DNA from 2 places in the Halalkalibacterium halodurans genome. Region 1 is predicted to be linked to the other one. Evidence: a T-box and tRNA genes for the amino acid it is inferred to sense, from the RefSeq annotation. Region 1 holds a T-box; the other holds one or more tRNA genes.
What was found. The T-box of region 1 lies ahead of tyrS (tyrosine--tRNA ligase). A T-box ahead of a tRNA ligase gene usually reads a tRNA of that ligase, here a tRNA-Tyr.

Region 1 (10,592 bases):
GAGGCCAATGGGAACAGCGTTTTATGAGTCGTTTGATGCTTTTGATGACGAACGTTGGTCTAAAGCAGGCGTCTGGACAAATGGCCAGATGTTCAATGCAACATGGTATCCAGAACAGGTGACGTTGTCTGACGGTCTAATGAGACTTACTATTGACAAAGAAGACGAACAAGTGCTAGAAAATGATGAACAAGCACCTCCCTATAAAGCAGGAGAGCTTCGTACCAATGATTTCTATCATTATGGACTCTTTGAAGTGAGTATGAAGCCTGCGAAGGTAGAAGGGACCGTGTCATCCTTTTTTACCTACACAGGGGAATGGGATTGGGATGGAGATCCTTGGGATGAAATTGATATTGAGTTCTTAGGAAAGGACACGACGAGAATACAATTTAATTACTTTACAAATGGAGTAGGAGGAAATGAATTTTACTATGATTTAGGGTTTGATGCATCAGAGTCATTTAATACGTATGCCTTTGAATGGAGAGAGGATTCCATTACCTGGTATGTTAATGGAGAAGCGGTTCATACAGCGACAGAAAACATTCCACAGACCCCGCAGAAGATCATGATGAATTTATGGCCGGGCGTGGGAGTAGATGGATGGACAGGTGTATTCGATGGCGATAATACGCCTGTATATTCATACTATGATTGGGTGAGGTATACACCACTTTCAGAATTATCAGATCCACCAGTAACACCAGAACCACCAATTGAAGAGCCGACAGAAGAACCAATTGAAGAACCAATCGAAAAACCAATTGAAGAGCCTATCGAGAAAATCGAAATAGATGAGAACGACGAAACGAAAGAAAACGTAAACGACTTAAAGGAATCTGGAGGTGAAAGATTACCTAATACGGCGACCTCAATGTATCATTATTTACTATTTGGACTTCTAGCTTTTGCAATAGGAGTAATGGTTTACTTAAGGGCTAGAGTAACAGAAAAGTAGGCTTTCAAGTATTAAGAAATTACTGATTATCGTAAAATACATTTTTTGTGGGAGTGATCACAATTAAAATTTACAAAACGATCAGTGTCTTTGTCTTGATCTTTTTAATACTGGTGTCATTTAAAGCTGTGACGTTTGCACATAACCCAGTAACAGAAAGTCCACTTTATCATTCGTTTCAAAGTCATGATGAGCGAAACTGGCAGATTTCGGATGGTTGGAGAAATAATGATCCCTTTTTTGGATGTCATTGGAGTCGGAATAGGGTTAATTTTAGTGGTGGTGAAATGGAGCTGTCTATTCGTCCAAATCATTCCTACGCAGCACCGTATAACTATGAGTGTGCTGAATATTCAACGAACCATTTTTACGGTTATGGTTGTATGAAGTATCGATGAAGCTATCAAATGTATCGGGGGTTATTTCTTCTTTCTTCACATACACAGGTCCCTCTCATAATGGAGCACCTTGGGATGAAATTGATATTGAATTCTTAGGTAATGACACGACTAAGGTTCAATTTAATTACTACACGAATGGTAGAGGGGGAAATGAAATCCTTTATGATTTAGGCTTTGATGTTGCAAATAGTTTTAATACGTATGCGTTTGATTGGCAAGAACATTACATTAACTGGTATGTCAATGGAGAGTTGGTTGCAACAGCAACAGAAAATATCCCTAGAAATCCAAGTAAAATGCTGATGAACATTTGGAATACGTATGGTATTGATGAATGGGCAGGAGCATATTGGGGACAAAATGCTATTGCCTCCTATGAATGGGTGCGCTATACACCGAACAACGGGGGTACGATAGCTTCTGATTTCCAGTTGCATGCATGCGAGTATAGTGGTGCAAGTGGAGTAACCTCATGGCATTGTGGGGTGGGAAGCTTTTACCCTGGTAGTTGGATAAAGTTTGATAACGTCAATTTATCGACAGGGTATAATGCATTTGCTGTAAGCTATGCTTCAACACAAAGTGGAAGCTTTGACATTAGACTAGGTAGTCCTAATGGTCGACTGATTGGCACGGTCAATTATGGCTCGACAGCTGGTTGGGAGAATTATCAATGGAGTGGGACTCCTGCGTTAGATGCAACAGCTCAAGGCGTTCATGATATATATATCGTATCTCGTGCTGGGGCCGCTAACTTAAGAGAATTTTGGTTTAAAAATGAATAATGACAGGGAATAAATGACAACTAACGAAAGATTTTTTGTGAAGGCTGTCCAGAAGGCAATTGTCCTTTTGAAACAGCCTTTTGCTATAATAAAAAAAACGATTAAGGATAGGGTGTATGATCATTATGCGAAGCGAGGATCTTGCAAAGCTTATTGGCGTTTCTAGAAGCACAATCACTCGAGTCATAAATAATTATCCAGATATCCCTCAAGCAACTAGAGAGAAAGTATGGAAAGCAATTGAAAAATATAATTATGCGCCTAATGCTTCAGCAAGAAAGCTAGCAGGTGCAAAAAATAAAATGATTGCCATCGTTGTATTAGATGTGAAGAACGATGGCACACATCATCTCAAAACGACTGACGATACATTAATCTACAACAACCCCTTTTTTGCTCCGGTTATTAATGCAGTAAGTGATCAAGCCAACAAATTAGATTATTATGTCATCATATCGATTGTTTATTCGAAAGAGGACTTAAAGAAGGTCGAGAGTATTTTCAATCAAAAAATGATTGAAGGTGCCATTTTTGTTGGAACACAAGAAGATGAAAATGAGTTTATTTTTAAGCTCATTAAACAAGGATATAAGATTGCCATGATTGATACAAGCGAAGTATATAGTAAAGAACATAATGCTATTTATATTAATCCAGATAACTATGAGGGTAGTGCGAAAGCAGTCAATCATTTAGTTGAACTCGGACATAAAAAAATTGGGATTATAACAGGGAATCTAAATAAAGTATCTGCTAAAGAAAGACTAGATGGATTTAAAGAGACATTAAGTTATCATGGATTAAAGCTTAGTGAAGACCATATTTTTCAAGGAGATTTCACTGAAGATAGCGGGTACGAAGGGATAAAGTCTATACTCAATGGATCAAATAAGCCCACGGCCATTTTTGTCAGTAACGACACAATGGCTATTGGAGCTTACAAAGCAATGACAGAGCTAGGATTGAACATTCCAGAGGACATTTCGATTGTAGGTTTTGATAATTCGTTTTTTGCCTCATATTTATCGCCTCCTTTGACAACGATAGATATTTCATTTGCAGACATAGCAAAGAGAGCAACAACACTTCTCATTAAATCGATTGAAGAAAAAGAACAGCTTGGTATTGTAGAAAAAATAAATGCGACTTTAATCAATAGAGGGTCGTGCAAAAGGATTCAAGGCAAGTTTTGAAGATAGAGATGATAATCGTGAAATAGATTATTGGATAAAGCGGCCTCTTGTAAAGGAGATATGTCTTTTAGAAGTGAGTGAGCGTTTTATAACAGACAGATGATTCTAGCAAAACCGTAAAAAGCATCCTATGGAGAAAAAGAGTCTGAAAAAGGTTGATTTTTAACTTTGTCACAGGCTCTAGGAAAAAGGGGAAAATGCATTCTAAAGGTTAGGTTTACGCCTAAGAGACCGCGTTGAAAATGATCTTCTACCCATGCCCCTCTAAATGTAAGTGTATAAAAATACCTATAGATGAACACTCTTTTTCAGGTTCTTAGTCAAATGTTGGGGTGGCATAGGAGGGCGAGCCCCTCTTATCCTACCCCGAATGTTTGATGTTTGAATTGATGATGCAAGAGAATACGGTTTCGCAAGCGATCATAACGCCGAAAACCAAAGGCATTTCTCTTAATCACCTTCGTTTGATTATTCAGTCCTTCAATAAAACCATTGTTTAAGCCAAACGCGAGGCTATTCAAGATCTCGGTCTGCCAGTTCTTCAGCGTCTGAATGGCTCGGTGGAACTCCTTTAACCGGCTCGCCTCCACTCTTCGGTAAAAGGCGTAGAGCCCTTGCTTCACCTCGCTCATTCGTCCTTCCCTTCCTTGCATCTTCGCTTCTTGATACCACTGACGAAAATGTTCTTTTAGCTCATACGCTTCCCTTAAATCAGGGGATAGCTCTAAGTACCGCTCCACCTTCTTCTTTTGCTTATCATCCAGTCCTTCTCTCTCTTTCTGAAACAGATGTTTGATCCGTTTACATCGTTTTCGATGATACGGATGGAACGCTTTTTGCACTCGGCGGCGAACCCCTTCCAGAGCCCAGTAGATGTAACGACAGAAATGGAACGGATCCCCAATGATGAGCGGGTGGCCTAAGGCCTTTTGAACAGCCGACTTGAAGGTATAACTAAGATCCATCACGACTGTTTTCAGATGATGACCTTTCTCTTGAAGATATCGTTTAAGCGTATCGGCTTTACGATCCGGTAAGATATCCAGTGGCTTCCGTGTATCTGCATCCGCAATGATCACTTGATATTTCCCCGCATTCGTATCCCCTTTGTAATCATCAATCGCAATCCGAGGAGGAAGGTGATCCACCTTCTTCACGAGGGGGGCCGCCAATTGATCAAACCGGCGCATGGCAGTTGTCACGGACGTTTGGAATTGATTCGCTGTGTCCGTAAAGTTCTTCCCTTGAATGAGCCGTAAGCGAAACGCTTGATTCCATTCCACTGTCTGACGCTGATATCGCTCTACAAAACAGGCTTTCTCCGCAAACCGCTTCCCGCATCTGCACGCGTACCGGCGCTTTCGATAGAATAGATACACCCACCGTTCAAAGAGCTTGAGATGTTGAACTTTTTGGATGCGGTAATCATGGATTCTCTCGGTTCTCTCCCCGCAGGATGGGCAACGATGAGGCGTTCGCGGCATTTCTACATGGAGCGCGATAAAGCCCTCTCGTTCCTCCATCTTTGTGACCTTCACACCTTTTAATCCGGGCAAATCCATGGTAAAATTCATCGTACACGCAGCTCCTATCCTTTCTTTGTTTCTCAACAATTCAAGGATAATGGATAAAGGAGCCTGCGTGCATTTTTTTTGCCCTCTTTTGTGCAAAAACCCCAACATTTATTGTAGAGCCCTTTTTCAAGTGTCCTATCTATAGGTATCATATTAATTAAGGGTCCCTATCGTATTCCTAACGGTCATCGTCAGAAGAAGAATCATCATCCCCATCGTCGGATCCTCCGTCGTCATCTGGTTTATCGTCTTCGCGTTTGTTGTTTTGCTCGTTCTCCTGCTTCTTCTTATCGTCTTTCTTTTCCTCATTCTTTTCTTCCTTCTTCTCTTCTTTTTTCTTCTCCTCTTTCTTTTCATCTGAGGATGTCTGGCTACTCTTTGATGAGACGCTCGCAGTTTTTCCTTGAACGGCTGAGGAGCGGCTAGATTCACGACCAACCGAATCAACGGCTGTTACATAATAAGAATGGTTACCGTTGCTGACGTTATAAGATGTCGTTTCGTTTCCTTTAACAGAGCCAACCCGTTCTGTCGAGCCACCATTCACTCGATAGATTCGATACCCGACAATGTCACCTGCTGTATGTTTATCCCATTGAAGCGTCGTGCCGTTTAAGCGGATATTTGAGACAGGACCAGGCGTTTTTCCGTTATTCGGTGCTTTTTTGTCAGGAATTAATCCTTTTAGGTTATCTGGCAAATATTGACCTATGTTGTCCATGTTCCAAGCCCCTGATGATAGCCGTAGCCCAGCTTCTGTGAACTCTTGTGGCGTAGAATCAAGAGCTAAATAGTTTTTTCCATTAATCGTGACGTAACGAGCAGATTCTAAACCATCATCTCCAGATTTCGGCAAGAACTTTGCGTTGAACAAATCGGATGTCACAAGCCCTGCTTGCTCACACGCTTTTGATGGTGCGGTTCCTGTGATGCTACAAACGGATCGACGGACGATTCCTTCAGGCATTTCGAACGACTGATTCGGTGCCATCAGCTCAGGATTTTCATCATAAGCAGCATTGGCAATTCGCGCCCAAATTTGTTGCGTACGCGGCCCGTAGCGTAAGCCATTCCATGGGCTTTGAATCGTTTTCGGTGTATCATAACCGATCCATACGCCCAAGGTGACGTTCGGATTTAGTCCAACGAACCAAGAATCCTTAACCTCACTTGATGTTCCTGTTTTTCCTGCCCAATCGGCAGAAAATTTCAGTCGTCCTGGTAAAGAATTCGCTGTTCCGACACCGCGGAGCACGTCGCGCATCATATCGATCATTAAGTACGATGTCTGTGGGGTGAACACGTCAACTGACTTTGATTTATGCTCATAAATTACGGTTCCGTCTGCTGTTTCAATTTTTTCGATCATATAGGATTCGACGTATTGACCACCGTTTGCAAACGTAGCAAATGCGTTCGTGTTTTGCTCTACTGTGACGTTGTGATCGGTTGCTCCTAACGCTGCTGCAGGGTACGGTTCTCCGTCGTTTAGCTGAAAACCAAGCTTACGCATCGTTTCCCGTGATTGTTCATGTGGCACCTGTAAAAAGGCACGCACGGCAGGAACGTTACGAGAGCGGGCAAGCGATTCACGAACAGAGATGAGTCCCATATGCGTACGATCAAAGTTGTTAATAGGTGTTGAAGTGCCTGGATACGTTGCAGGTGTATCAGGAATGACGAAACCTGGTTGAGCGGCACCAATCTCCATCGCTGGACCGTAAGCTAAAAGCGGCTTCATCGTTGATCCGTTTGGACGATACGCTTGCGTCGCGTGGTTGTATTGGTCTTCTGCACTTCCTTCATCGCGACCAGCAACGAACCCTTTGATCGCCCCTGTCGAATTTTCCAGTAAGAGAGCACCGACTTGTTCTTGTTCCCCTGCAATCGTTGGTCCGAAAAGGGAGTCGTCCTTGACTGCATTATTCATCGCTTCATAAATGTTTTTGTCAATGGTCGTATGAATGCGGTAGCCATTATGGCGTAATTCATGTTTCGCTTCTTCTCTAAGATTGTTTAAAAGTGATTGCCGTTCTTCTTCCTCTAACTCATCTAAATCAACGTCAAGCTCTTTTAATTTTAAGTTGTAGAGGATTTCTTCTCCACGTTTCATCACTTCATAGGTTAAGTATGGATACTTTTCAATAGGCGATTTTTTACGGTTTGTTAAGTTTTCACGTATGTCATAGTCTAGCGCTTCCTCTAGCTCACTTTCCGTAATGTATCCATTGATGTAAAGACGGTTTAAAACGGTTTTCATCCGTCTAAGTCCAGGCTCTAGATCTTCCTTTACTTCCCCTGTGCTCGTAAACGGTGTATAGCCGAATGGGCTTTGCGGAAGACCAGCAATAAAAGCAGCTTGCGGCAAGTTTAAATCTTTGGCGTCAACGCCGAAAATGCCTTTTGCCGCTGCTTGAGCACCTGCGACCTGCCTGCCTGAGGCGTTCCGTCCAAATGGTACAACATTTAAGTAAGCTTCAAGAATTTCTTCTTTTTCGAGAAAATGTTCAAGGCGCATGGCGAGAAGAATTTCAGTCGCTTTTCGGTCAAAAGAAACGTCACTCGTTAGAATTTGGTTTTTGATCAACTGTTGAGTAAGCGTGCTTCCTCCCGTTTGGACAGAAGAGCCAGCAAATTCTTGATAGGTTGCGCGTAGGATGGCTTTTGGAACGATGCCATCATGCTCGTAGAAGTATTCATCCTCGGTGGCGATAATCGCGTGTATGAGATGTTCTGAGATGTCGTCGAGGGCAACGTAATGGCGTTCTACTTCTGCGGGAAGTTCCCCGAGATAGACATTGTTTGCAAAGAACACTTGACTCGTTTCTTCATAATCAAAAATATCCTGCCTCATCTCATCTGCCGAGCGGAGAGGCTCATCCCGGACGAGAGAAGCAAAATAGCCAGCGCCTGCACTTCCGATAAACACGAAAAGGACAAGGGCGCCAACGAGAAAGACAAGGGTTAAGTTCCAAGCAACTAAATAGGTTACGCCAATCCCTCGAAAGATCTTCTTCTCTCGCAATATGGTAATAATCGATTGAATGCGAGAACGGATTTGCGAAAGGGCGTTCTTCATGTTCAGCCTCCTTTTGTGAACGAAGAAGGGATAATATCATGAGTCATTATAGCACAAACTGTCGAATGTCGATATGATTTCGTAAAGCTTGTCTAAAGGCGATTCTTGACTTTTATGAGGCAGTATGATAAAAACGAATGGAATCAATATTGAGCGTTGAAGAGTGACAGTAGCGAACGTCTCCCTGTAAAAAGAGAGCTGGTGGTTGGTGCAAATCAGTACAAAGGCGACTCGTGAAGTACAGCTTGGAGCTTTTTCTTTGCTATTTTGGTGAAGAAACGGGGCATGCCGTTATCATGTTGGAGTTGGGAGAAATGCTACTATTTCTCCAAAAAGGGTGGTACCGCGAGTAAGCTCGTCCCTTATGTGGGAGGGGTTTTTTATTTTTTTATAAACGATCTAACATTCAATACAGGAGGAATGTACCGTGGAGGAAAAAGCGTTAACGCCAGAGCAAACCCAAGAGGTGGAGCGACAGCTTGAAATTCTAAAGCGTGGGGTAGTGGAAATTGTCCCTGAAGAAGCTTTACGAGAAAAAATTGAAAAGTCGGTTCGGACAGGTAAGCCGTTAAAAGTAAAGCTAGGGATGGACCCGTCAGCCCCTGATGTTCATATCGGTCATACGGTTGTCCTTCATAAGCTGCGACAATTCCAAGATCTTGGCCATGAGGTGCAAATGTTGATCGGGGATTTTACCGGGCGAATTGGGGATCCATCTGGTAAATCTGAGACGAGAAAGCAGTTAACCGATGAGCAAGTGAAAGCGAATGCTCGGACGTATGTGGAGCAGTACGGAAAAATTTTAGATATGGAAAAAGCAACGTTACATTATAATTCAAAATGGTTAAGCGCGCTTAACTTTGAAGATGTCATTAAGCTTGCGAGTCAAATGACCGTCGCTCGGATGCTTGAACGGGATGACTTTGAAAAGCGATACAAGTCAGGTCAGCCTATTTCCATCCATGAGTTTTTCTACCCGCTCATGCAAGGGTATGACTCGGTAGCGTTAGAGTCGGATATTGAAATAGGCGGAACGGATCAAAAGTTCAACCTGTTGATGGGGCGCATGCTTCAAGAAGCTTATGGAAACGATAAGCAAGTTGCGATCACGATGCCGTTAATCGAAGGATTGGATGGAGAACGAAAAATGTCTAAATCCTTAAACAATTACATTGGTATTGATGAGGCGCCAAATGAAATTTTTGGAAAGGCCATGTCGATTCCAGATGAGCTCATGGTGAAATACTATGAGTTAGCGACCGATTTATCAATGGATGAAGTAAAAGCGATCGCAAAAGGCCTAGAAGATGGAAGTGTCCATCCACGCGATGCGAAAATGAAGCTTGGCGCTACGCTTGTTCGAATGTATCATGGCGAAAAGGAAGCTGAAGAAGCCGTAAATTACTTTAAAACGGTCTTCCAAAAGCGAGATTTGCCAACGGACATTCCAGAAGTGAAGTGGGATGGCGAATCCCCTGTTTGGATTGTGGACTTGCTTGTGACCCTCGATTTATTGCCATCAAAAGGTGAAGCACGGCGAATGGTGCAAAATGGCGGAGTGAAGCTTAACGGTGAAAAAGTCGAAGACGTCCAGTTACAAGTGGAAATAGAGGATGGCCTCATCGTACAAGTGGGCAAACGGAAATTTAAAAAGCTTGTTCGGTAAAAAGAAAGGGGACATTTGCTTCCCTTCTTCTACCGATGTCAGAACAATATGAATGTTTTTGGTAAGTGGAAAATATAGAAATAGAAAAGCCTTTCATGGAGAGAGGCAGAAAAGCTTACGCTATGGTAAGGGACAGGGGAAGAGAAACGTTTTTCGCTTAATCAATAGAGGAGGGAATGGAGCATGAAGCTTATTCTCAAGTTACTTGCAGGAATCATTGTCGGAATTATCGTCGGTCTCCTAGGAGTTGATTGGATCACACGGATCTTTTTAACCGTTGAGGTGATTCTCGGTCAGTTTATTCGCTTTATGATCCCGCTCATTATTTTGTTTTTTATTGCTTCAGGGGTGACGAAGTTAGGAAATGGTTCAGGGAAGATGGTTGGTCTTACGGTAGGAACAGCTTATGTATCTACACTACTAGCGGGCACGTTAGCATTCTTTGTGGCCTCATTTGTCATGCCGTATGTCGCAAAAGATGGAGGCGTTCCAGAGGAAGGGGCTAGTCTGGCAAGTTTTATTGATTTTGAAATTGCACCGATCATGGGTGTAGTGACTGCATTAGTTTTAGCATTTGCTTTCGGTATAAGTATGACGATGTTGAAAAGCGATACCTTGATCCGTTTTTTTGATGAAGGAAAAGCAGTTGTTGAGTTAATCATTGTGAAAGCGATCATTCCGTTATTGCCTTTTTACATCGCTGGTATTTTTGCAGGGATTGCGGCAGAAGGAACCGTCTTTGCCACATTGCAAGTATTTGGCGTCGTGTTAGTGGTCGCGATTCTCACTCATTGGGTCTGGATTACGATTCAATATGTCGCGGCTGGTTCCTATATTGGCCGAAATCCATTCGCTCTGTTGAAAACAATGCTCCCAGCTTATTTTACCGGCTTAGGTACGATGAGTAGTGCGGCTACGATTCCAGTTACATTA
Region 2 (10,592 bases), 2.0 Mb from region 1:
TCCTCCAGAGTGGATCCTGAGTACGGCGGGACACGTGAAACCCCGTCGGAAGCTGGGAGGACCATCTCCCAAGGCTAAATACTCCCTAGTGACCGATAGTGAACCAGTACCGTGAGGGAAAGGTGAAAAGCACCCCGGAAGGGGAGTGAAAAAGATCCTGAAACCGTGTGCCTACAACTAGTTGGAGCCCATTAACGGGTGACAGCGTGCCTTTTGTAGAATGAACCGGCGAGTTACGATGTCGTGCAAGGTTAAGCTGAAAAAGCGGAGCCGCAGCGAAAGCGAGTCTGAATAGGGCGAAATAGTACGCCGTCGTAGACCCGAAACCGTGTGATCTACCCATGTCCAGGGTGAAGTTCAGGTAACACTGAATGGAGGCCCGAACCCACGCATGTTGAAAAATGCGGGGATGAGGTGTGGGTAGGGGTGAAATGCCAATCGAACTCGGAAATAGCTGGTTCTCCCCGAAATAGCTTTAGGGCTAGCCTCGAGGGAAGAGTCTTGGAGGTAGAGCACTGATTGGACTAGGGGTCCCCACCGGATTACCGAATTCAGTCAAACTCCGAATGCCAATGACTTATCCTCGGGAGTCAGACTGCGAGTGCTAAGATCCGTAGTCAAGAGGGAAACAGCCCAGACCATCAGCTAAGGTCCCAAAGTATACGTTAAGTGGAAAAGGATGTGGAGTTGCCCAGACAACCAGGATGTTGGCTTAGAAGCAGCCACCATTTAAAGAGTGCGTAATAGCTCACTGGTCGAGTGACTCTGCGCCGAAAATGTACCGGGGCTAAACGTATCACCGAAGCTATGGATTCGCACCGTTGGTGCGAGTGGTAGGGGAGCGTTCTACGTGCAGCGAAGTCAGACCGAGAGGACTGGTGGAGCGCGTAGAAGTGAGAATGCCGGTATGAGTAGCGAAAAGAGGGGTGAGAATCCCCTCCGTCGAAAGCCCAAGGTTTCCTGAGGAAGGCTCGTCCGCTCAGGGTTAGTCGGGACCTAAGCCGAGGCCGAAAGGCGTAGGCGATGGACAACAGGTGGAAATTCCTGTACCACCTCCTCACCGTTTGAGCAATGGGGGGACGCAGAAAGGTAGGGTAAGCGCGCTGATGGAGATGCGCGTCCAAGCAGTTAGGCTGGAAAGTAGGCAAATCCGCTTTCCGTGAAGGCTGAGCTGTGATGGCGAGGGAAATGATAGTACCGAAGTTCCTGATCCTACACTGCCAAGAAAAGCCTCTAGCGAGGTGAGAGGTGCCCGTACCGCAAACCGACACAGGTAGGCGAGAAGAGAATTCTAAGACGCTCGGGAGAACTCTCGTTAAGGAACTCGGCAAAATGACCCCGTAACTTCGGGAGAAGGGGTGCTCTGATAGGGTGCAAGCCCGAGAGAGCCGCAGTGAAAAGATCCAAGCGACTGTTTAGCAAAAACACAGGTCTCTGCGAAGCCGCAAGGCGAAGTATAGGGGCTGACACCTGCCCGGTGCTGGAAGGTTAAGAGGAGGGGTTATCCCTTCGGGAGAAGCTCTGAATTGAAGCCCCAGTAAACGGCGGCCGTAACTATAACGGTCCTAAGGTAGCGAAATTCCTTGTCGGGTAAGTTCCGACCCGCACGAATGGTGTAACGACTTGGATACTGTCTCAACGAGAGACCCGGTGAAATTATAGTACCTGTGAAGATGCAGGTTACCCGCGACAGGACGGAAAGACCCCATGGAGCTTTACTGTAGCTTGATATTGGATGTTGGTACCGTTTGTACAGGATAGGTAGGAGCCTTGGAAGCCGGAGCGCTAGCTTCGGTGGAGGCGCTGGTGGGATACTACCCTGACGGTATTGACATTCTAACCTCGAACCGTGATCCGGTTCAGGGACAGTGTCAGGTGGGCAGTTTGACTGGGGCGGTCGCCTCCTAAACAGTAACGGAGGCGCCCAAAGGTTCCCTCAGAATGGTTGGAAATCATTCGTAGAGTGCAAAGGCAAAAGGGAGCTTGACTGCGAGACCTACAAGTCGAGCAGGGACGAAAGTCGGGCTTAGTGATCCGGCGGTGCCGTATGGAAGGGCCGTCGCTCAACGGATAAAAGCTACCCTGGGGATAACAGGCTTATCTCCCCCAAGAGTTCACATCGACGGGGAGGTTTGGCACCTCGATGTCGGCTCATCGCATCCTGGGGCTGAAGTAGGTCCCAAGGGTTGGGCTGTTCGCCCATTAAAGCGGTACGCGAGCTGGGTTCAGAACGTCGTGAGACAGTTCGGTCCCTATCCGTCGCGGGCGTAGGAAATTTGAGAGGAGCTGTCCTTAGTACGAGAGGACCGGGATGGACACACCGCTGGTGTACCAGTTGTTCCGCCAGGAGCATCGCTGGGTAGCTACGTGTGGACGGGATAAGTGCTGAAAGCATCTAAGCATGAAGCCCCCCTCAAGATGAGATTTCCCATGGAGTAAATCCAGTAAGACCCCTTAGAGATGATGAGGTTGATAGGTCTGGTGTGGAAGCGTGGCGACACGTGAAGCTGACAGATACTAATCGGTCGAGGACTTATCCAAAAACAAATCAAAAGCAACGTCTCGAACTCGAGAAGCGTCCCATTATCTAGTTTTGAGAGAATCTTGTTCTCCAAAGAAGCTTCGATACAACATCGCACCATGCGACGTTAATCGGAAGCCGTGATCAAGAGATTATTCTCTTACGTCCAAAGAAAAGGGTTTCGAGAAACGAGCAGTTTTAGGAATCGAGCGACGACAGACCGGAGTGTACTCACGGTACGTGAGGATCTGGAGGAGTGAAGATGACACCAAAATGCGACGTTGATCGGAAGCCGTAACTATCTACAAAGAGGATCAAGAGATTTGCGGAAGCAAGCGAGTGACGAACTGAGCGTATATCAACATACGTGACAGGAAGGAACAAGCGTAGCTGACAAAAAAGCTCGCCGATCATCTGACGTAGAAAGGTTTGGTGGCGATAGCGAAGAGGTCACACCCGTTCCCATGCCGAACACGGTCGTTAAGCTCTTCAGCGCCGATGGTAGTTGGGGCCTTGCCCCTGCGAGAGTAGGACGCTGCCAAGCAACTAATGTTCCACAGTAGCTCAGTGGTAGAGCAATCGGCTGTTAACCGATCGGTCGTAGGTTCGAGTCCTACCTGTGGAGCCACGGAGAGCTGTCCGAGTTGGCCGAAGGAGCACGATTGGAAATCGTGTAGGCGGTGACAAACCGTCTCGAGGGTTCGAATCCCTCGCTCTCCGCCAGATAAATTACCGTGGCCCGTTGGTCAAGTGGTTAAGACACCGCCCTTTCACGGCGGTAACACGGGTTCGAATCCCGTACGGGTCATTCTTTCTTTAGGACTTTATGTCCTTTATGTATTGGAGGATTAGCTCAGCTGGGAGAGCACCTGCCTTACAAGCAGGGGGTCGGCAGTTCGATCCTGTCATCCTCCACCATTCACTCATTAAGAAAATTACTCATATACTTTATAACGACGCGGGGTGGAGCAATGAGCGAAACTTCTGCCGAGAAAGCAACGAGTAACCTCGACGCATGATGGCGTCTGTGAGAAAGCAAGAAGAGGAGAGGTCCTGCTTCTTAGAAAAAACATCATCCATATACTTTATAACGACGCGGGGTGGAGCAGTCTGGTAGCTCGTCGGGCTCATAACCCGAAGGTCGGCGGTTCAAATCCGTCCCCCGCAACCAATAAGGTCCGGTAGTTCAGTTGGTTAGAATGCCTGCCTGTCACGCAGGAGGTCGCGGGTTCGAGTCCCGTCCGGACCGCCATTATACATAAGGCTCGGTAGCTCAGTCGGTAGAGCAATGGACTGAAAATCCATGTGTCGGCGGTTCGATTCCGTCCCGAGCCACCATCTGTGCCGGTCTAGCTCAATTGGTAGAGCAACTGACTTGTAATCAGTAGGTTGGGGGTTCAAGTCCTCTGGCCGGCACCATTTTTCCATTGACGATATGATGATTTTTCGGTATCATAGATATTGTTCCTTAATGGAGGGGTAGCGAAGTGGCTAAACGCGGCGGACTGTAAATCCGCTCCCTCAGGGTTCGGCGGTTCGAATCCGTCCCCCTCCACCATTTATTTTCATAGGGGCATAGTTTAACGGTAGAACAGAGGTCTCCAAAACCTCCGGTGTGGGTTCGATTCCTACTGCCCCTGCCAATTTATCATTTCAGTGTGGCGACTGTGGCGAAGTGGTTAACGCACCGGATTGTGGCTCCGGCACTCGTGGGTTCGATTCCCATCAGTCGCCCCATTAGTTTTGATATTGGGCTATAGCCAAGCGGTAAGGCAACGGACTTTGACTCCGTGATGCGCTGGTTCGAATCCAGCTAGCCCAGCCAATAAGCGGAAGTAGTTCAGTGGTAGAACACCACCTTGCCAAGGTGGGGGTCGCGGGTTCGAATCCCGTCTTCCGCTCCAAAGCTTTGGCGGCATAGCCAAGTGGTAAGGCACGGGTCTGCAAAACCCTTATCCCCGGTTCGAATCCGGGTGCCGCCTTTTTTGATCTTTCCACGTAATTCCTTGCCGGGGTGGTGGAATTGGCAGACACACAGGACTTAAAATCCTGCGGTAGGTGACTACCGTGCCGGTTCGAGTCCGGCCCTCGGCACCATTTTAGACAAGCTTTGCGCCCGTAGCTCAATTGGATAGAGCGTTTGACTACGGATCAAAAGGTTAGGGGTTCGACTCCTCTCGGGCGCGCCATTTCTATATATACGTACATACAAAGAGCATTGGATGATCCAATGCTCTTTTTTGGGCTCTACAATAAATGTTGGGGTTTTTGCACAAAAGAGGGCAAAAAAAGGCTCTACAATAAATGTTGTGGTTTTTGCACAAAAGAGGGCAAAAAAAATGCACGCAGGCTCCTTTATCCATTATCCTTGAATTGCCTAGAAACAAAGAAAGGATAGGAGCTGCGTGTACGATGAATTTTACCATGGATTTGCCCGGATTAAAAGGTGTGAAGGTCACAAAGATGGAGGAACGAGAGGGCTTTATCGCGCTCCATGTAGAAATGCCGCGAACGCCTCATCGTTGCCCATCCTGCGGGGAGAGAACCGAGAGAATCCATGATTACCGCATCCAAAAAGTTCAACATCTCAAGCTCTTTGAACGGTGGGTGTATCTATTCTATCGAAAGCGCCGGTACGCGTGCAGATGCGGGAAGCGGTTTGCGGAGAAAGCCTGTTTTGTAGAGCGATATCAGCGTCAGACAGTGGAATGGAATCAAGCGTTTCGCTTACGGCTCATTCAAGGGAAGAACTTTACGGACACAGCGAATCAATTCCAAACGTCCGTGACAACTGCCATGCGCCGGTTTGATCAATTGGCGGCCCCCCTCGTGAAGAAGGTGGATCACCTTCCTCCTCGGATTGCGATTGATGATTACAAAGGGGATACGAATGCGGGGAAATATCAAGTGATCATTGCGGATGCAGATACACGGAAGCCACTGGATATCTTACCGGATCGTAAAGCCGATACGCTTAAACGATATCTTCAAGAGAAGGGTCATCATGTGAAAACAGTCGTGATGGATCTAAGTTATACCTTCAAGTCGGCTGTTCAAAAGGCCTTAGGCCACCCGCTCATCATTGGGGATCCGTTCCATTTCTGTCGTTACATCTACTGGGCTCTGGAAGAGGTTCGCCGCCGAGTGCAAAAAGCGTTCCATCCGTATCATCGAAAACGATGTAAACGGATCAAACATCTGTTTCAGAAAGAGAGAGAAGGACTGGATGATAAGCAAAAGAAGAAGGTGGAGCGGTACCTAGAGCTATCCCCTGATTTAAGGGAAGCGTATGAGCTAAAAGAACATTTTCGTCAGTGGTATCAAGAAGCGAAGATGCAAGGAAGGGAAGGACGAATGAGCGAGGTGAAACAAGGGCTCTACGCCTTTTACCGAAGAGTGGAGGCGAGCCCGTTAAAGGAGTTCCACCAAGCCATTCAGACGCTGAAGAACTGGCAGACCGAGATCTTGAATAGCTTCGCGTTTGGCTTAAACAATGGTTTTATTGAAGGACTGAATAATCAAACGAAGGTGATTAAGAGAAATGCCTTTGGTTTTCGGCGTTATGATCGCTTGCGAAACCGTATTCTCTTGCATCATCAATTCAAACATCAAACATTCGGGGTAGGATAAGAGGGGCTCGCCCTCCTATGCCACCCCAACATTTGACTAAGAACCCTTTTTTGTTATTATGGACTAAACCACGATTTGACTCTTCAAAAGCTTTTTAATGGCTGAGGCTGCTTTTACTTTATCATGAAGGCACGGCGAGATCGCGAGGCGATAGGCTCCTGTTCGGATCATTCGTTTTAAATCAGCTATGGATTGAACATCCATTGTTGATTCATTGTACGTGCATCCATATTGAAAATGATGGTGTGTATCACTACCAGCGACTACCGGTAGATGCAAATGATTTGCTAGTTGTGTAATCGCATCCTTCGTTTCAGCAATTCCATTGGCATGTAAGTCTTTCCCATTTAAATCCAATGCGTCCAGTCTTTCTAGCAAATCTTCACTCAAATGATGAAGAGGCGTGCTCTTTCGAAAAGCGTGAGCTCCTATTTTAAGCATGTTATAAAGATCCGCTACGTTTAAAAGTTGCCTGAAGGAAATAAAAGAATCTGCCGTTTTATGCTCTTTTAAATGGTGATGAAGCTGAAGAACCGATTCACGTGTCCCCACTAGTAAAATATGGCCTGTCTCTTGAATATCGACTTCTACTCCGGGAAAAACTTTTAATCCATTTACATCGTAATAGTGATCAACATACGGAAAATGTCGATCGAATTGTTCATAAATCTCGTCAAACCTTAATGTATTAAAATGCTCAGTTAAACAAATGGCGTCCAGTCCCGCCTTTTTTGCCTCTGATGCCATCTCTTTTACGAACGCTAAATCAAAAGGCGCTTTTTTGGATAGCTTCATATGCGTATGGAAATCAATTCTCATTTTATTACTCCTTTAAAAATAATAAAAACAACCAACGTATACAATATCGAAAAGGAGAGGAAGCAGTAGTCTCGCCAGCCGAAGTGTAAGTGCTTTAGCTTAATTTTTTTCACTTTTTGTGAGGACAATGCTTCTGAATACCCCTTTGTCTCTAGCGCTTCCACGGTCGTTCGTGCTCTTTTAGCACTACTCAAAATGAGGGGATAAAACGATCTAACGGCGATTCTCATAAAGTAGATGATGGAACGAATGTAAAGAAAACCTCTTGTCTCTGGTGCTTTCCCACGCAGACGGAAAGAAAGGAAGATTTGATGATACTCCTCCATCAAATTAGGAAGCATTCGATACCCATATGAAATGGCGAATGATACATGGCCGGGCATGCCGATACTCAAAAAGCCATCGCTAAGCTTTTCCGGATCCATTGAGTTAAAGACGACAATGCTTGCTAGTGAAATGATCGCCAATTTTAACGTAAGCGTCATTAGTGGCACAATCGTCTCTAGATTTCCTCCAAAAAACCACGAGACCACGAACAAATACCCAGCTTGACTCATGAGCCCAATACCTAAAATAAAAAGAATCAACGGACTTACTTTACTATTAATCGTCATTGCCAGCATCAACAGAAACAAACTAAATAAGATAGATTCGTCATAAATAAACCATGGGGCAAAGCCAAAAAATAAATACCAAATAAACAATGTGCGTGGATCAAGCTTGGCGATAAATGTATCACCGTTTCCATAGGCCGTACGCAAAAGCTCAATTTTTAACTGTTCGACTGACAACTTATCGAGCAGTTTACGGGAATATTCCATGCGCTAAGATTTTCTCCTTTCGCTGTCTATAAGTAACGAATTCATTCACCGAATAAGTAGGGGGCATTCCAAGGCGCTGACTAAGTTGTAAAATTTGTGGCTGCTGTAAGCCCGCGCGGTTTAATAAGTACTCATCAGTAAAAACAGATTCACGTGTTCCATCATGAAGAACCGTTCCTTCATGTAAAACGATGATGCGCGTGGCCCATTCTGCGACAAGTTGCATGTCATGAGTTGCGATGATCGCCGTATCCACTTGGCCTTTTACCTGATGTAATACGTTCAGGATGTCTTTTTTTGTCGCTATGTCTAAATTGGCAGTTGGTTCGTCTAGTAACATGATCGAAGGCTCCATTGCAACTCCAATAGCAAGAGAGGCGCGACGTTGCTGACCGCCACTTAGTAGTCGGCCGTCACGATTGGCTAGCTCTGTTAAGCTGAAGTCAGCAAGGAGTTGCCCCACTTTCCCTTCCCATGCTTCTCGCTTTCTTGCTTTTAGAAAAAAGCTAATGTCTTTTTTGATTGAATCTTCAATAAACATATCTTCTGGGTTTTGATAAATGTACGCGACTACATCGGCTAGCTGTTCAGGTGCAATCTTTTTTGTGTCGTGATGGAGAACTTGTACGCTCCCACTGTCTGGTTTGCTTAACCCGGTTATTAACCGAAGTAATGAAGATTTTCCAGCACCGTTATTGCCAACAAGAGCTATGTTTTCACCTTTATAGATGGATAAAGAGAGATTTTGTAAAACTTGCTTGCGCTGTCTCGTTAATGTTTTATAGGAAAAGCTCACATCGTTGAAGGAAATAAGAAGTTCTTCTTTAGGAGCATCTTCGATATTCGAGCATGAACGATGTTTCCGCAGCTTTTCATCTGAGAAAAATGAAGCAGCTTCATCAAGAGTGATCGGCCATCTCCATTTTTTTTCATAATGGCCTAGCTTGTATGCTGCTTCAGTGACTTGAGGTGGATAAATGTGTCTAGTTAGCAATTCATCTACTTCTTGTAGAGCTTCGTCGGTTTGTTTTTTCCAAAGAACTTGCCCGCCATCCATCAACACGACTTGGTCACAATAGTCAGCAATAAACTCGGTATGGTGTTCAATGACGATAATCGTTTTTTCATGATCCTTGTTTAATGAGTGCAACAAGCGGTAAAACTCTCGGGCGTGTTCCGGATCTAATTGAGCAATGGGCTCATCGACGATAATGATGTCTGGATCCAATGAGAGTACACTTGCTAAGGCAAGCAAATGCTTTTGCCCACCACTAAGCTGCCATATGAATTCGTTTGGATCCACATGGAGACCAGCTAGATCCAATGCTTTCCTACCGCGGTCGATGTAATCTTCAAAGCCATAGTTCAAAGCAGGAAAACTGGCATCATCAAGGACGGTCGGACGGACGAGCTGGTTTTCAAAATCTTGATAGACATAACCGACATGGCGCGATAAAGTTGCAACTTTACCGGTTGTCGTTTGGATACCGTTAACGGTCACAGTTCCTTCAAAATCACCAACGTAATAGTGGGGAATGAGTCCATTCATTAGCTTGCACAATGTTGATTTTCCGCTACCATTGCTACCGAGGATGGCGACAAATGAGCCCCTTTCCACTGCGAGGGACACGTTGTTTAATACAGGCTTGTTTTCTCCTGGATACGTGAATGTTACGTCCTTAATTGCGATGATCGGTTCATTAGACATTTGCTGAATCCCTTTCGGCGTTTTTCCTTTTCTTTCGCATCATAAGCCAAATCGTTAGGATGGAAAGGAATATGGCCGCTCCGATGCTAATGAAAACATAACCATCACCTAGATCAAGGTCCCATTCAACTAAAGCAAAATCCGCTTCGGCTAAAAATTCAGCTATTGCTGCTATGGCTGCCAGAAGAATGAAGGTCGTAACGAGGCGTGGGGTCAGAATTTCTTTAAGAGAATAATGGACCGAACGATCTCGTGGCTTCATCCCCAATAACGGCTCGACTTTTCCATACAAACGAGGGACGAGATACAGAGTAGGCAATAGAGCAAATAAGATTCCAGAGAAAAGTACATCATTTAAAAAGGAGAAGCCTTCAATGACTACAATACTTTCCGCTAATCCTGGAACTGCTTCTAGCTCCTCAACACCAATCCAGACTTTACAAATATCAACCACCGCGCTAATAAACTGATGGATGATGACACCGAGCATTGCCGCGAATCCGACTTGGCGCTTATTCAACGGGTTGCGAACGATCGTTCCGGCTACGAACATGGCTAATGAAAAAGAAATGAATTTTTCCAACTCACCTAGCCCGCCAAATTGTCCGAGCATGATTTCCCCGAAAATCACTTCACCGAGTGACGCACCAATGGCGGCATACAATGGGTGAAAAAGGATACAGAGGGTAAGCGGGATAAAAGCGAAATACTCGACCGAAAATTCAATAGGTCCAAGGTAAAACTTTGGAATCAGCTCCGTAATCATGTTGGATAGTCCATAAAGGGACATGGACAAAATAAACACCATCATTTTTTGTGAACGGGTTAATTTGTACCTTTCTTTGAGCCGAGCCATTGCAAAAACCTCCTTAATATAAATTCACCCTTAGTCTAATGAGTATTTATTAAAGAGGTATGGGAAAACTGTAAATGTGTTGTAAAAATATCATAATTTAATTTAATGAAAAAAAACATACATTTCGAACGAGCGTATGCTATGGTAAAGGAAAACGAGCGATAAGGAGAGGAGAAAGTGAGTTCATTTCATTGGAATACGGAAGAGATGTCTCCCAATCAAGTTAAAATTGCAGAT

Region 2: it has a tRNA-Tyr gene. The T-box ahead of tyrS (tyrosine--tRNA ligase) is inferred to sense a tRNA for this amino acid. The anticodon was not compared.

The regions. Positions count from the first base shown of each region.
Region 1 is NZ_CP040441.1:3,357,531-3,368,122, reverse strand. Features, by position in the region: partial or broken gene bglS (beta-glucanase) at 1-679, shown strand, start outside; gene FED51_RS21770 (LPXTG cell wall anchor domain-containing protein) at 662-961, shown strand; gene FED51_RS16395 (family 16 glycosylhydrolase) at 1,356-2,147, shown strand; gene FED51_RS16390 (LacI family DNA-binding transcriptional regulator) at 2,264-3,340, shown strand; gene FED51_RS16385 (ISL3-like element IS651 family transposase) at 3,697-4,914, opposite strand; gene FED51_RS16380 (transglycosylase domain-containing protein) at 5,093-7,993, opposite strand; T-box leader at 8,141-8,359, shown strand; gene tyrS (tyrosine--tRNA ligase) at 8,421-9,659, shown strand; gene FED51_RS16370 (dicarboxylate/amino acid:cation symporter) at 9,843-10,592, shown strand, end outside.
Region 2 is NZ_CP040441.1:1,029,076-1,039,667, forward strand. Features, by position in the region: rRNA gene FED51_RS05010 (23S ribosomal RNA) at 1-2,541, shown strand, start outside; rRNA gene rrf (5S ribosomal RNA) at 2,950-3,065, shown strand; tRNA gene FED51_RS05020 (tRNA-Asn) at 3,075-3,149, shown strand; tRNA gene FED51_RS05025 (tRNA-Ser) at 3,151-3,244, shown strand; tRNA gene FED51_RS05030 (tRNA-Glu) at 3,258-3,329, shown strand; tRNA gene FED51_RS05035 (tRNA-Val) at 3,364-3,439, shown strand; tRNA gene FED51_RS05040 (tRNA-Met) at 3,616-3,692, shown strand; tRNA gene FED51_RS05045 (tRNA-Asp) at 3,697-3,773, shown strand; tRNA gene FED51_RS05050 (tRNA-Phe) at 3,784-3,859, shown strand; tRNA gene FED51_RS05055 (tRNA-Thr) at 3,865-3,940, shown strand; tRNA gene FED51_RS05060 (tRNA-Tyr) at 3,995-4,079, shown strand; tRNA gene FED51_RS05065 (tRNA-Trp) at 4,091-4,164, shown strand; tRNA gene FED51_RS05070 (tRNA-His) at 4,183-4,258, shown strand; tRNA gene FED51_RS05075 (tRNA-Gln) at 4,272-4,346, shown strand; tRNA gene FED51_RS05080 (tRNA-Gly) at 4,351-4,425, shown strand; tRNA gene FED51_RS05085 (tRNA-Cys) at 4,433-4,503, shown strand; tRNA gene FED51_RS05090 (tRNA-Leu) at 4,530-4,618, shown strand; tRNA gene FED51_RS05095 (tRNA-Arg) at 4,634-4,710, shown strand; gene FED51_RS05100 (ISL3-like element IS651 family transposase) at 4,934-6,151, shown strand; gene FED51_RS05105 (PHP domain-containing protein) at 6,215-6,970, opposite strand; gene FED51_RS05110 (energy-coupling factor transporter transmembrane component T family protein) at 6,967-7,791, opposite strand; gene FED51_RS05115 (ABC transporter ATP-binding protein) at 7,775-9,499, opposite strand; gene FED51_RS05120 (DUF8171 family membrane protein) at 9,492-10,355, opposite strand; gene FED51_RS05125 (MurR/RpiR family transcriptional regulator) at 10,533-10,592, shown strand, end outside.